One region of the Methylophilus sp. YYY-1 genome, then DNA from elsewhere that is predicted to be linked to it. Evidence: predicted binding sites of a transcription regulator. Region 1 holds the regulator's gene; the other holds the start of a gene.
What was found. The regulator FliA, encoded in region 1, starts transcription of late flagellar genes. The targets are predictions, from matches to a motif close to CTAAAGTTNNCNNAAANNNTGCCGATANNA.
Positions count from the first base shown of each region.

Region 2: the regulator FliA is predicted to act here: its motif matches at 2,887-2,916, upstream of flgM (flagellar biosynthesis anti-sigma factor FlgM).

Region 1 is NZ_WOVG01000001.1:334,237-340,834, forward strand. It holds gene flhA (flagellar biosynthesis protein FlhA) at 1-687, shown strand, start outside; gene flhF (flagellar biosynthesis protein FlhF) at 689-2,038, shown strand; gene GOC95_RS01480 (hypothetical protein) at 2,031-2,822, shown strand; gene GOC95_RS01485 (RNA polymerase sigma factor FliA) at 2,840-3,574, shown strand; gene GOC95_RS01490 (flagellar motor protein) at 3,574-4,326, shown strand; gene GOC95_RS01495 (flagellar motor protein MotB) at 4,326-5,261, shown strand; gene GOC95_RS01500 (GGDEF domain-containing protein) at 5,321-6,598, opposite strand, start outside.
Region 2 is NZ_WOVG01000001.1:98,105-104,702, forward strand. It holds gene flgE (flagellar hook protein FlgE) at 1-191, opposite strand, end outside; gene GOC95_RS00445 (flagellar hook assembly protein FlgD) at 230-901, opposite strand; gene flgC (flagellar basal body rod protein FlgC) at 922-1,329, opposite strand; gene flgB (flagellar basal body rod protein FlgB) at 1,349-1,771, opposite strand; gene flgA (flagellar basal body P-ring formation chaperone FlgA) at 2,048-2,815, shown strand; gene flgM (flagellar biosynthesis anti-sigma factor FlgM) at 2,977-3,297, shown strand; gene GOC95_RS00470 (flagellar protein FlgN) at 3,303-3,785, shown strand; gene GOC95_RS00475 (ATP-binding cassette domain-containing protein) at 3,858-5,765, opposite strand; gene GOC95_RS00480 (nucleoside-diphosphate sugar epimerase/dehydratase) at 5,767-6,598, opposite strand, start outside.

The DNA of each region.
Region 1 (6,598 bases):
GAGCAGAAAGAATTCGCACAAAGTCTGGGCTATACCGTGGTAGATCCAGGCACCGTGATTGCCACTCATTTAAACCACATCATTTCACTCAATGCCGGTGAGCTGTTGGGCCGCCAGGAAGTCCAACAGTTGCTGGATCACATGAGCAAAGAATCCAGCAAGCTGATTGAGGAAATTGTGCCCAAGATCATCAGCTTGTCCACCTTGCAAAAGGTCTTGCAAAACCTGCTCAATGAGGGCGTGCATATCCGTGACATGCGCACAATTCTGGAAACGCTGGCAGACCATGCCCAGTATTCGCAAGATGCCAATGACTTGACCGCCATGGTCCGTATCAAGCTGGGGCGTGCAATTGTGCAGGACCTGTTCCCCTACAGCAACGAAATCACCGCCATGACCTTAGATGGCCAATTGGAAAAACTGTTGTTGCAAGCATTACAAAACAACCAGTCCAGCCAGGGCGTGATCGAGCCTGGCATTGCCGAAAGACTGTCACAAGAGACCGAAATGGCCGCCAGACAGCAAGAGCAGATGGGCTTGACACCAGTCCTGCTGGTGGCTGGTCCCCTCCGCCAGGCTTTATCCAGATTTTTAAGAAGGACCGTCCCGCACCTCAGAGTGTTATCCCACGATGAGTTGCCAGACAACAAATCGATTCGTGTCACCAGTTTAATCGGAGCGCAGTAATATGAACATCAGAAGATTTTTTGGCAAAAACGCACGTGAAGCCTTGGCTCAGGTCAAGCAGGCCCTGGGGGAAGATGCCATTATTGTTGCGAATCGCAGTGTCAACGGTGGGACCGAGATCATGGCCATGCTGGAGTCGGATGTCGATGCCAGTGCGAGCCAGGCAACTGCTGAGCAAGGCAGCGAGCAAACCCGCAGCCTGCTTGATTTTGTGAATGCCAAAGAGCAACCCCGGCAAGCAACCCCAGTACCGACACCGCGCGCCGTTCAGCCGCCGGCAGCCACGGTATCTGAAGAGGCCAATGTCAACGAATCGGCCATCATGGACATGCTCAAGCAGCACAGTGAACAACAAGAGCATGCGTATCAGCTGGCAACACAAACGCTGGAAGAAAAAATGCAAGGCATGATGGTGGAAATGCGCCAGATGCGCAGCCACTTTGAAACCCAGATGAGTGCCATGACCTGGCAGCATCATTTACAACATAGCCCGGCCAAATCAAAAGTGCTGGGCACCCTGCTCGCTGCCAACTTCAGTGCGTCTCTTTCGCGCCAGATTGCCGAAAAAATGCCGCAACACATTGATGTGAACAAGGCGCCAATGTGGGCCAAAGAAGTGATCAGCCGCAATTTGCATACGCTGGACGACGAAGATGCTTTGCTGGACCGTGGCGGCATCTATGCCTTGGTCGGCCCGACCGGGGTCGGCAAAACTACCACCACGGCCAAATTGGCCGCCCGCTATGTGATGAAACATGGCACCCAAAACCTGGGCTTGATCACCACGGACAGCTACCGGATTGGCGGCTACGAGCAATTACGCATTTACGGCAAGATTCTGGGCGTGATGGTGCATGCGGTCAAAGATGAAGAAGACTTAAAAATAGCCTTAAACGAACTCAAGAACAAACATATGATCCTGGTGGATACGGTAGGCGTGAGCCAGCGTGATCAGGCGGTGACTGAGCAACTTTCCATGCTGAGCCGTGCCGACAGCCCGATACAGAAACTGTTGTGCCTGAATGCGACCTCAACCGGCGATACCTTGACTGATGTGATGCGTAGCTACAAAAAGCATGATATCGCTGGCTGTATCGTCACCAAACTCGACGAAGCGGCTGCGATTGGCAATGTACTGGACGTGTTGATTCGCGAACGCATGCGCCTGTTTTACACCACCAGCGGTCAGCGTGTGCCAGAGGATATCGAGGTTGCAGACAAGCAAGCCCTGGTCGAGCGCGTGTTGACACCACACCAGGCCAGCCTGCCCTACCAGTATCTGGATGAAGAGTTACCGCTGGTGATCTCCAGCATGATGCAAACCGCCAGCCAGGAGCAGCCACATGTTTAATTACCGTGACCAGGCGGACGGCTTGCGCCGTATCATGGCCAAAACCTCTGCCCGCATTATCAGTGTGATTGGGGCCAATGGCCAACCAGCCAGCCAGTGGATGCGTCAACTGGCGACCAGCATGCTGACGCCGGAACAGCGTTTGTTGCTGGTGCACGCGCACCGCCAACCCGCGATGACACATTCCCTGCAAGGCATCGCCGTGCAACGTCAGGCCATCCAGCGGGGCATTTTCAAACACCCGCAAGGCTATGACCTGACCTGTTTGGGCGAAAATGACCTGTTAACCTCGCCTTTATCTCACGATTTAAAAACGCAACTCAACGGTATAGTTGAGCAACTTGCGTACGATTACGACACTGTGATGATTGAAGCACAACTGGATAGCCAAGACTACAGCCTGCTGCTGCCGGTAATTGCCGCGCATGAGCTGGTGATCCAAATGGATAGAAGCGAAGCCGCCATTAAGTCGGCATATGCGACCATCAAGCACATCAGCCAGCAGCATGGGCAGATTCCGTTGGGTGTCGTCGTGACAGACGCTAACCATGATCAAGGCAATCAGTACTTTATGCGCCTGAACCAGGTGTGCAAACAATTTTTGGGCATCACGCTGGAGTTCATCGGGGCCATGCCTGCTGAAACCGCCAAGGCAGTCACTGCCAACCCTGGGCGCGCGACTGCAGAAGTGAGCAAACAGCTTTCCAGCACACTGGCGTTTAAAACCGTCGCCCATCGTCTCGAACAACAACGGATTTCCATGCCATCCATGGCTGTTGCCTAAAGTCAAAAAGGAAAAACATGTATACCGCTAAAGGCACGACTCAAAATACCGATCAGATGCTCAAAATGCATAGCGGCCTGGTCAAGAAAATGGCGTATCAAATGAAGGCCAAGCTGCCCTCCTGCGTCGAGCTGGATGACCTGGTGCAAGCGGGCATGATCGGCCTGATGGACGCGATACAGCGTTACGAAGATACGCATGGGGCACAATTTGAAACTTACGCCTCTCAGCGCGTACGCGGCGCCATGCTAGATGAATTGCGCGGTGCCGACTGGCTGCCGCGCGGTATCCGCAAAAACATGCGCGATATCGAGTTGGCCGTGCAGCAACTGGAACAAAAACTGGGTCGCCCGCCAACTGAATCCGAAATCGCCAAGCACATGAATTTTAGCCTGGAAGATTACTACGAGGTCTTGAGCGACTGCCAGGGTCACCAGCTGATTTATTACGAAGATTTTCAGGACGATGACGGTGGCGAGCACTTTCTGGATCGTTATGTGGACGATGATAGCAGCGACCCGGTGAAAGCCCTGCTCGAAAGTGACTTCCGTGAAGCTTTGATAGCCTCTATCGACAACTTGCCAGAGCGCGAAAAGATATTGATGGGCTTGTATTACGAGCAGGAGCTCAACCTCAAGGAGATTGGCGCCATCATGAATGTGTCCGAATCACGCGTTTGCCAGCTGCATAGCCAGGCGGTCGCCCGCTTGCGTGCCGCCATGCGTGAAAAAGCCTGGACCGGAGTCGCCTGATGGATTGGGGTAGCCTGGCCGGACTGCTGATTGCACTCGGCGGCCTGGTCCTGGGCCAAGTCATAGAAGGGGGCCACCTCAACTCCCTGATGCAACCTGCTGCCTTTGCCGTGGTTATTCTCGGCACGACTGGCGCCGTCTTGCTGCAAACCGAACTCAAAGTGTTTATCAAAGGCCTGCGCATGTTGAAGCTGGCCTTTGTCCACCCACAAGATGACCGCAAAAAACTCGCCGTCAAAATCAATCAATGGAGCCAGCAGGCGCGCAAAGAAAGCGTTCTGTCACTGGAAAGTTACATCAAGCCTGAGCAGGATCCTTTCGTACGCAAGGGCTTGCAATTGCTGGTGGACGGTACCCCGCCTGATCGCATCCGCGAAGTCTGTGCCATTGATATGTATTACTACGAAATGCAACAGCGCGACGCTGTCAAAATCTGGTCAGCGGCAGGCGGCTATGCGCCCACCGTAGGCATTCTGGGCGCGGTGCTCGGCCTGATTCATGTCATGGAGAATCTGTCTGATCCAAGCAAGATCGGTAGCGGCATCGCAGTGGCCTTTGTTGCCACCATTTATGGTGTGGCGCTCGCCAACCTGGTGTTTTTACCCATCTCCAACAAACTCAAAGGCCATGTCCAGCATGAAATGTCCAGGCGTGAAATGCTGCTCAATGCCTGGGTCTCCATCGCACGGGGCGACAATCCAAAATTGGTCAGTGAGCGGCTGGAATCTTATCTGCATTTGAGACAATCGTGATGTACAGACGCCACAAGCTCGAAGATGAAGAGGAAAGCCACGAACGGTGGCTCATTTCTTATGCAGACTTCATTACCCTGCTGTTTGCTTTTTTCGTCGTCATGTATGCCACCTCCAACATTAACCTGAATAAATACCGCGCCCTCTCCAGCTCGGTCGTCAATGCGTTTCAGGGGCAACCGGGGGCTGTCGGCCAGCCGCAGAATATGCCACAGGGCTTACAAACGCCTGGATTGCCAGTTCCTGGCGCGCAGAATCAAAACGGGCAAGTCCCAAGTGCGGTGATGAAGCCTTTGCCGCTCAGCTATCTATATCAGGAAAAAAAACAGCGTGATCAGGAGAAAATACGCGCCATGGCTCAACAACTGGCCAACACGCTGGCGCAATGGATAGAGCAAAAACAGATCATGGTTTACCAGTCAGACTTGGGGGTGGAAATGGATATTTCTACCCATCTGCTGTTCCAGAACAATCAGGCGGCATATACACCACAGGCCAACCAGGTACTGCACATCATCAGCGCACAACTAAAAAATGAATACCGCACCCTCCAGGTTGAAGGGCATAGTGACAAGCACACCTTCAGTGGCATGGTTGACGCAGAAAGCAAGCGTTGGACATTGACGGCCACGCAGGCAGCACGCGTCGCGGCAACACTGGCCGCCGATGGCATCGCCGCCAAACGGCTTTCAGCCCTTGGCCTGGCAGAAACGCGGCCGGTCTCCAGCAGTGACAATAACCTGGCGCAATCGCTCAACAGCCGTATCACCCTGCGCATCCTCACCGCAGAGGCAGGTGAGCAACTCACCACCAATCTGGCGAACCGCCAGGAAGTCTCGCCAGCCGAGCCAGAAGCAACCGCAGAGATTCCACCGATGGCAACGCCAGCTACCTTGCCATCAGCAATGACAAACAAGCGCAACAGTCAGCCTTGACCTTGGCTGTGCGGCCGTAAAAGTTATTTTTTAAACCATCGCCTTTTAGGGCATCATTTCTAAACCAACGCTTGTTGCAACCAATCATTAAATGCGTCTATTGGCATGGGTTTACCAAACAGGTAACCCTGGTAGCGGCGGCAACCATTGTTTAGCAACAGTTCCAGTTGTTCTGGGGTTTCAACCCCTTCGGCAATCACGCCGAGGTACATGCTCTGCGCCATGGCAATAATGGTACGCACAATGGTGCGGTCATGACTATCGGTCACAATATCATTTACAAATGAGCGGTCTATCTTGAGTTGATACAGTGGCAATTTTTTAAGATATTGCAACGAAGAATAGCCGGTGCCAAAGTCGTCTAGGGAGAACTGGATGCCTGACTGGCTGAGCTCTGTCATGATGCGTACCGCATCGTCCACATTTTCCAAAAGCAGGCTTTCGGTTAACTCCAGACGCAAGGCATTGGGGTTGATTTGATGCCGCTGTAAACAGGCTTTGACCATGGCGGTGAAATTGGCCTGTCGGAACTGACGCGCGCTGATATTCACCGACAAACTGAGTTCACGTGTTTTTTGTGCCCGTTGCCAAACGGCAATTTGTGCACATGCCTGGTCGAGTACCCACATGCCGATTTCAACAATCAGGCCACTGCTCTCGGCCACCGCGATAAATTGCAGCGGTGAAGTGAGGCCTTGCGTGGGGTGTTGCCAACGCAGCAAGACCTCTGCGCCAAACGGCCGGCCGGTGTGGTCCACTTGCACCTGATAATAAACCCGCAACTGTTGCTGGACGATGGCTTCGCGCAGCTCGGCTTCCAGGCGCGCTTGCGTCGCAATCTCGGTCTGCATGCCAGGCTCATACAGACAGGCATGGTTGCGGCCAGACTGCTTCGCTTTGTGCAAAGCGATGTCCGCGGCTTTCACATAGTCCGTTTCATCCATGTCTGTCCCAATAAAACTGCACAAACCCATGCTGGCGGTCACCGGCAGCTTGAGTCCTGCCACGTTAAACGGCCGTTGCAGGGTCTTGTGCAATTTGCGCTGCAAGGCCCAGACCTGTTGTACCGCCTTGTCTTTTTGAGTCGACAGTCCTGAAAGCAGAATCAGAAACTCATCGCCGCCCATACAGGCAATAAAATGCGGTTGTGCCGCCTTTTGCAGGCGCTGCGCCACTTGCTGCAACAGCGTATTGCCTGCATTGTGGCCATGGGCTTCATTCACCCATTTGAAATGGTCGAGGTCTATATAAATGAGACCGCCATGTTGCTCTGCGGCGGATTGATGACGCAAGGCATGCAATACTTCATACATTTTTTTGCGGTTAGGCAAGCCGCT
Region 2 (6,598 bases), 240 kb from region 1:
ACCTTGGCCAGCTTGGTACCAATCCCGATTTGTGTGGCGCCCCCGCCGTTCAATGAGGCGGCATACACATCAGAAAATTTGGAGGTTGATTGCTTAAAACCCACAGTGTTGGCGTTGGCGACGTTGTTGCCAATCACAGACAATTGTTGAGAGGTGGCATTTAAACCGCTAAGACCTTGTTGAAAACTCATGCTATTTCTCCTTGCGTAAGATTACATTCTGTGGGGCTTTAGAATACTTCCAGGACATCGGCCAGTGCCACGTCCTTGCCTGTACTCAAATTCAGTCTGGACGAGCCGTTCATTTGTGAAACACTTTGCACCTGGGCCAGGCTTAATGCGGTGCTGGTTGTTTTTGCATCCCCCAGTGTTGCGGTCGTTTCAAAGGTATAAGTGCCAGTCGGTGCCGGTTGCCCGCTCGCGTCTTTTCCATCCCAGGACAGGGCGTTGATGCCGGTGGCCTGCTTGCCTAGCGTCAGTGTTTGAATGACGGTGCCTGCGCCATTTTTAATGGTGACGGTCAGGTTGTCGGCTCCGTTCGGGATGTTGACACCGAACAGTGCGCCTTTTTCACCCAGCTCCATGGTATTGCCGGCAGACAATATATTTCGGCCTATCATGCTGGTCGCCTGGTAGGACTGGCCCATCTGCACGTTGTTGATGAGGCTGGTCATGGAGTCATTCAGTTTGTTGATCCCGGTTACCGTGTTCAGTTGCGCCATCTGGCTAGTCACCTGGGCATTGTCCATCGGGTTGAGCGGGTCCTGGTTTTTCATTTGCGTCACCAGAAGCTTCATGAACCTATCTTGGGCATCATCGGTACTGGTTGTATTTGATGAGCGATTGTTCACTGTATTGAGCAAGTCTTGAGGGACCTGATTGTTAGTATTCACCGTGGTCATATGAGATTCCTTTCTGCAGGTTATTGACCAATATTGAGTGTTTTAAGCAACATGGTCTTGGCCGCATTCATGGTTTCCACGTTGTTTTGATAAGCTCGGGAGGCAGAGATCATGTTCACCATCTCTTCAGTAACGTTGACGTTAGGCATGGTGATATAGCCTTCACTGTTGGCCATCGGATGTTTGGGGTCGTAGACCACTTTGCCGGGGCGGTTATCTTCAATCACCCCGTCAACCGCAACCGTGCTAGCGTTTTGATTCGCCGCATCTTGTACGGCCTTGAACACGACCTGTTTGGCCTGATAGGGTTTGCCGTCAGAGCTGACCACGCTGTCCGCGTTGGCCAGGTTACTGGCTACGGTATTCAGACGCATGGATTGTGCGCTCATCGCAGAGCCGGAAATCTTGAATACATTAAACAAAGACATGTCAGTACTCCTTACTCAATTACTGGCCATTGATTGCGGTCAGCATTTTTTTGATCTGGCCGGTGATCATGGTTAAGCTTGCTTCATAACGGATGCCGTTATCGACATAGGCATTACGTTCTGCATCCATGTCTACCGTATTGCCGTCTACAGAGGCTTGCGTCACCGTACGGAACAATGGATCACCCGGGCCTGCGTAACTCTGATTCGGCTGACCTTGCATGTGGCCCGAGTCGGTTTTTTGCAAACCACCTGTCGCTGTACCCGTGCTACTGGTTGGATGCATGGCGGCCTGCATGGCGGCTTTAAAGTCGATATCGCGTGCCTTGTATTGCGGTGTATCCGCATTGGCGATATTGGATGCCAACAGCTCTTGACGTTCATTGCGCACACGCAATGCCGTCTGATGAAAATTCAGTGCGGCGTCTAATTTGTTGATCATCATTGATTCCTTTCACTTGCCTGAATCTCTGGCTTTAATCTTTGGTTAGCGATTGTTGTAGCCTCGTCGCCAAAACACCTTTATTCAAAAATATCCTAAAGGTTTGCCAGACACTGCCGTTAATCCTGATAACTCGTTGCCTCTTATTGCTCGAGTCACTTTTACTAGCTATGCCTAGTGTACGCCGCACGTTTATGAACAATTTCTGAATTAAATGCGGTAAATCCCCTTTATTTGAGCATTTAGCGCCAGCGGTTGTGCGTAGAATGAATGCTCATGAAACCTCGTCTGCTTACAATTTTTTGTGCGATGCTGATTGCCCTGACCGGGTTCTTCAGTCATTTACTGCACGCAGCTGACCGTACGGCGACAACCGCTACGCTGGCCAATCAGCGTGTCGCTGAGCCGGCGGTCGCAGACATGCACAGCCGCGTATATCAAACCGCTGTGCAATATGTGCAGAGCCAGACGCAAGGTTATCCAGGCAAAGTCAATGTCGACATTCAGCCACTAGACAGCCGTGTTCGTATTGCTGCCTGCGACATGATGGAAGGATTTACCGTACCAGGCTCACGGTTGTGGGGTAAAACACATATAGGTGTCCGTTGCCTGCAAGCCGAGACCAAGTTGTGGACGCTGTATGTGCAGGCAGACGTGCAAGTGTGGGCTGAATATGCAGTGACGGCAGTGCCAGTCAGTCAGGGTGCACTACTCAGCCCGAACGATGTGGTGTTGCAATCAGGGGATTTAAGCAAGCTACCGGCTGGCATTATCACGGACTTGTCCATGCTCGAAGGCAAACAAGCCGCCTTGAATATGCCGCTGGGCACGGTGTTGCGCCCAGAGCTGCTCAAGTCCAGACCTGTGATCATGCAGGGTCAGACTGTACAGTTAAATAGCCGTGGCGAAGGATTTGTGGTCAGTGCCGATGGGACTGCACTGCAAACAGCCAATGCCGGGCAGGTGGTGGATGTCAAAGTCAGTAGCGGCCAGGTGATTAAAGGGGTTGCACTGTCGAGTGGAAAAGTCGATGTAAGGTATTAGGCAGACTCACCACGACAACCATGAAAAAATACTTCTCAATCAGAATCTTGAGATAAAAACTATATTAACAACTAAAGTTCGCTTAAACTATGCCGATAGAACTGTTAATCAATGAGGGTTTAGTCACCCGACAAACTCAGACATCAAGGCAGAGGGATAGCATGAATATTTCAGATTCGATCAAGAAACTTGGGATTGGTGTAGATAAACCAGTATTAGATAAAGGTACCAGCAGCAAAAGTACCGAAAAAACAAGCACATCGGCAACGCCAGCCAGCAAAGACAATGTGACATTGTCCGCGGCATCGGTGCAGATGCAGTCCATTGAAGCGGGGATTGCCTCGTCAGAGGTGTTTGATACGCACAAAGTGGACGAAATTAAAAGTGCTATTGCGCGTGGAGACTTTACTGTCGACACGGGTAAAGTGGCTGACGGCTTATTGCAAACCGTTAAGGACTTGATACATTCGAAAAAAGGATGATGTTTATGACAACTGCAAATCGCAACGCTATCCCTGAGATCAGTTTTGAAGCGGATGCCAATCTGGTTGAAGCGCTCATTGAAGATTTGCAGAATGAACAAAAAGCCTTGGTCAAAGCTGACCTGGACACCATAGAACGGATTATTGATCAGCGTGTAGAGTTACTACAGGCGCTGGGTGAAGCCGCAAAACAGCGTTACGCTGCCTTGTCGGCCGCCGGCTTCGAAGCCAATGAAAAAGGCATGGCTAAATGGCTGGAGTTAGGACATGGCAAAGTGATGGATACTGCATGGATGGAGTTCCAGAAAAAACTGGCGCAGGCAAAAGAGCTTAACCGCATCAACGGCATCCTGATCAACAAGCATTTTCAACGCAACCAGGAAAAGCTGGATGCGATTCAAGGCAAAGCAACCAATGCCACGCAGTTCTATGGCAAAAATGGCCAAACTCACGGTGCCCATAGCTCTCGCACCAGCTTTGCGGTATAACTCGCATTAAAATCAAACGATCACAACCGTAAATGGCAATTCATCATTGCCATTTACAGGCTTGAGCGTTGCTTACTGGCTTTCCAGCCATTCCCAGCGCTCCAGTTTCTGCAAGATTAACGCTTCAATTTCATCCAGTCTCTCTTGTCGTTGCTTGACCTGCTCAGGCGCTTGCTTGTAAATGTCGCCTTGTGCAAACTGTGCCTGGATATCAGCTTGCTCTTGCTCTAATTGTTCAATTTCTGCAGGCAGCGCTTCAAGCTCACGCTGTTCCTTAAAGCTCAACTTTTTTCGGGTTGAGGTGTTGGATGAGGCGTTCGTGCTGACGGGGGACGAGGCTGCAGGCACCGGTTTTTCGACTGGTTTATTTGCAGCTTCGCGCTGCTGGCTAAAGCGCAGCCAGTCATCATAACCACCGCTAAATTCGGTGAGTTTGCCCTGGCCTTCAAAAGCAATGACTTGTGTCACCGTATTTTCCAGGAATGCCCGGTCATGACTCACCAGAAACAGGGTGCCCGCATAATCTTGCAGCAGGTTTTCCAGCAGTTCCAGCGTATCGATATCCAGATCGTTGGTGGGTTCGTCTAGCACCAATACATTGGCCGGACGCGCAAATAATCGGGCTAGTAACAGACGATTGCGTTCACCGCCAGACAGAGATTTGACCGGGGAGCGTGCACGTTGCGGTGCAAACAGAAAATCCTCAAGATAACCAATGACATGGGTGCGTGTTTCACCGATTTGAACATACTCCGATCCCGGACTGATCGTGTCCATCAGCGTTGCTTCCGGGTTGAGCTGTTCGCGCATCTGGTCAAAGTAGGCCACCTGGATATTCGTTCCCAGTTGCACCTTGCCCGCGCTCGGCGCCAACTCGCCCAAGAGCAGCTTAAGCAGGGTAGATTTACCGACTCCGTTCGGGCCTAGCAGTCCGATGCGGTCCCCCCGCATGATGCGGGTACTAAAGCGATTAATCAGCACTTTGTCACCAAACGCCATGCGCACTTCTTGCAGTTCTGCAATCAGCTTGCCTGAGCGCTCGCCCGCATCCAGTTGCAAGTGCACCTGACCTTGACGATCACGGCGTGCAGCGCGGTCAAGCCGCAGTTGTTCCAGTCTTCTGACGCGACCTTCATTGCGCGTGCGCCTGGCTTCAACCCCTTTGCGGATCCAGACTTCTTCCTGCGCTAGAAACTTGTCAAATTTGGCCTGGTGTTGTGCTTCTACGGTCAGCAATTCAGCCTTTTTCAGTTGGTACTGGCTATAGTTGCCTGTAAATTCGGTTAAATGACCGCGGTCAAGTTCGACAATACGGGTAGACAGGCGGTCCAGAAAGCGACGATCATGCGTAATCAGCATCACGCTGCCTTGATAGCCCAAGAGCAGCTCCTCTAGCCAGACGATTGCTTCCAGATCCAGATGGTTCGTCGGTTCATCGAGCAACAAGACATCGGGGGCTTGCACTAATGCCTGTGCTAGGGCCACGCGTTTGCGCCAGCCACCTGACAAGGTGGCAATTGGGGTGTCTGCCTGTAGCCCGAGTTTGGACAACACTGACTCAATGCGGGATTGTAGCGCCCAGCCGTTTTCAGCTTCCAGGCTGTGCTGTAATACTTGCATGCGATCGAGCAAAGCTTCAGTCTCTTGCGCCTGCGACAACTGCAGTGACAGGTCGTGATATTCTTTAAGTTGTGTCACGACATTCCCCAAGCCTTGGGCGACGGCAGTAAACACATCATGTGCTGCATCCAGCTCTGGCTCTTGCGGTACGTAGGCAATCTTGCTGCCAGGGTCGCGCCAATATTCGCCATCATCCAGTTTGATCAGCCCGGCGACCACTTTAAGCATGCTGGATTTACCGGTACCGTTACGGCCAATGATGCCGACACACTCCTTGTTATCCAGCTGAAAGTTGACTTGGTCCAGCAATGGCACATGACCAAAGGCCAGGCTGGCCTGTTTGAGTGTGATTAAAGGCATATCAGTGTATCTGTTGTGAAGGCGAGGGGAGGGTCTCTAAGGGCGCCAGAGCGGCACGTAAAGAGACAGAGGGGGCGGGCCGGGTATCTGGCTGATACTCCTCGACCCAGCGCTGCAAGTCTTGCTTGATTTGAGCCTCTGGCAAATGCGGTATGGTCGCCAACCACTCGAGCAACTGCGTCAGCCAAAGGCTATCTGCACTGCGCGCTTGGGCAATCCGTAGTTTTTCATGGCTCGTCGGCAAGGTGTTTTCATCATCTGCCAGCAACTCTTCATAAAGCTTTTCACCCGGACGCAGGCCGGTAAACTCAATGCGTATTTCTTGCTCTTGCAGACCGGATAGTTTAATCATGTCACGTGCCAGATCAATGATTTTGACCGGTGTGCCCATATCCATTACAAAGACTTCACCGCCGTTGCCCATGGTCGCTGCCTGTAATACCAGTTGCGCGGCCTCAGGGATGGACATAAAGTAGCGTGTGATCTCCGGGTGGGTAATTGTGATTGGGCCGCCGTGCGCAATTTGCTCGCGAAATTTTGGAATCACGCTGCCACTGCTTCCCAGCACGTTGCCAAAACGCACCGTGATAAAACGGGTGTGATTTTGCTTGTTTTGCAAGCCCTGACAAATGAGTTCGGCCAGACGCTTGCTGGCGCCCATGACATTGGTCGGATTCACTGCTTTATCAGTGGAGACCAGCACAAAAGTGGGCACATTAGCCGCCTGGCACGCCGCTGCAATCTGGTAGGTGCCGTAGGCATTGTTCTGCAAGGCCTCTACCACGTTAAAATGCTCCATCATAGGCACATGCTTATAAGCCCCGGCATGTAAC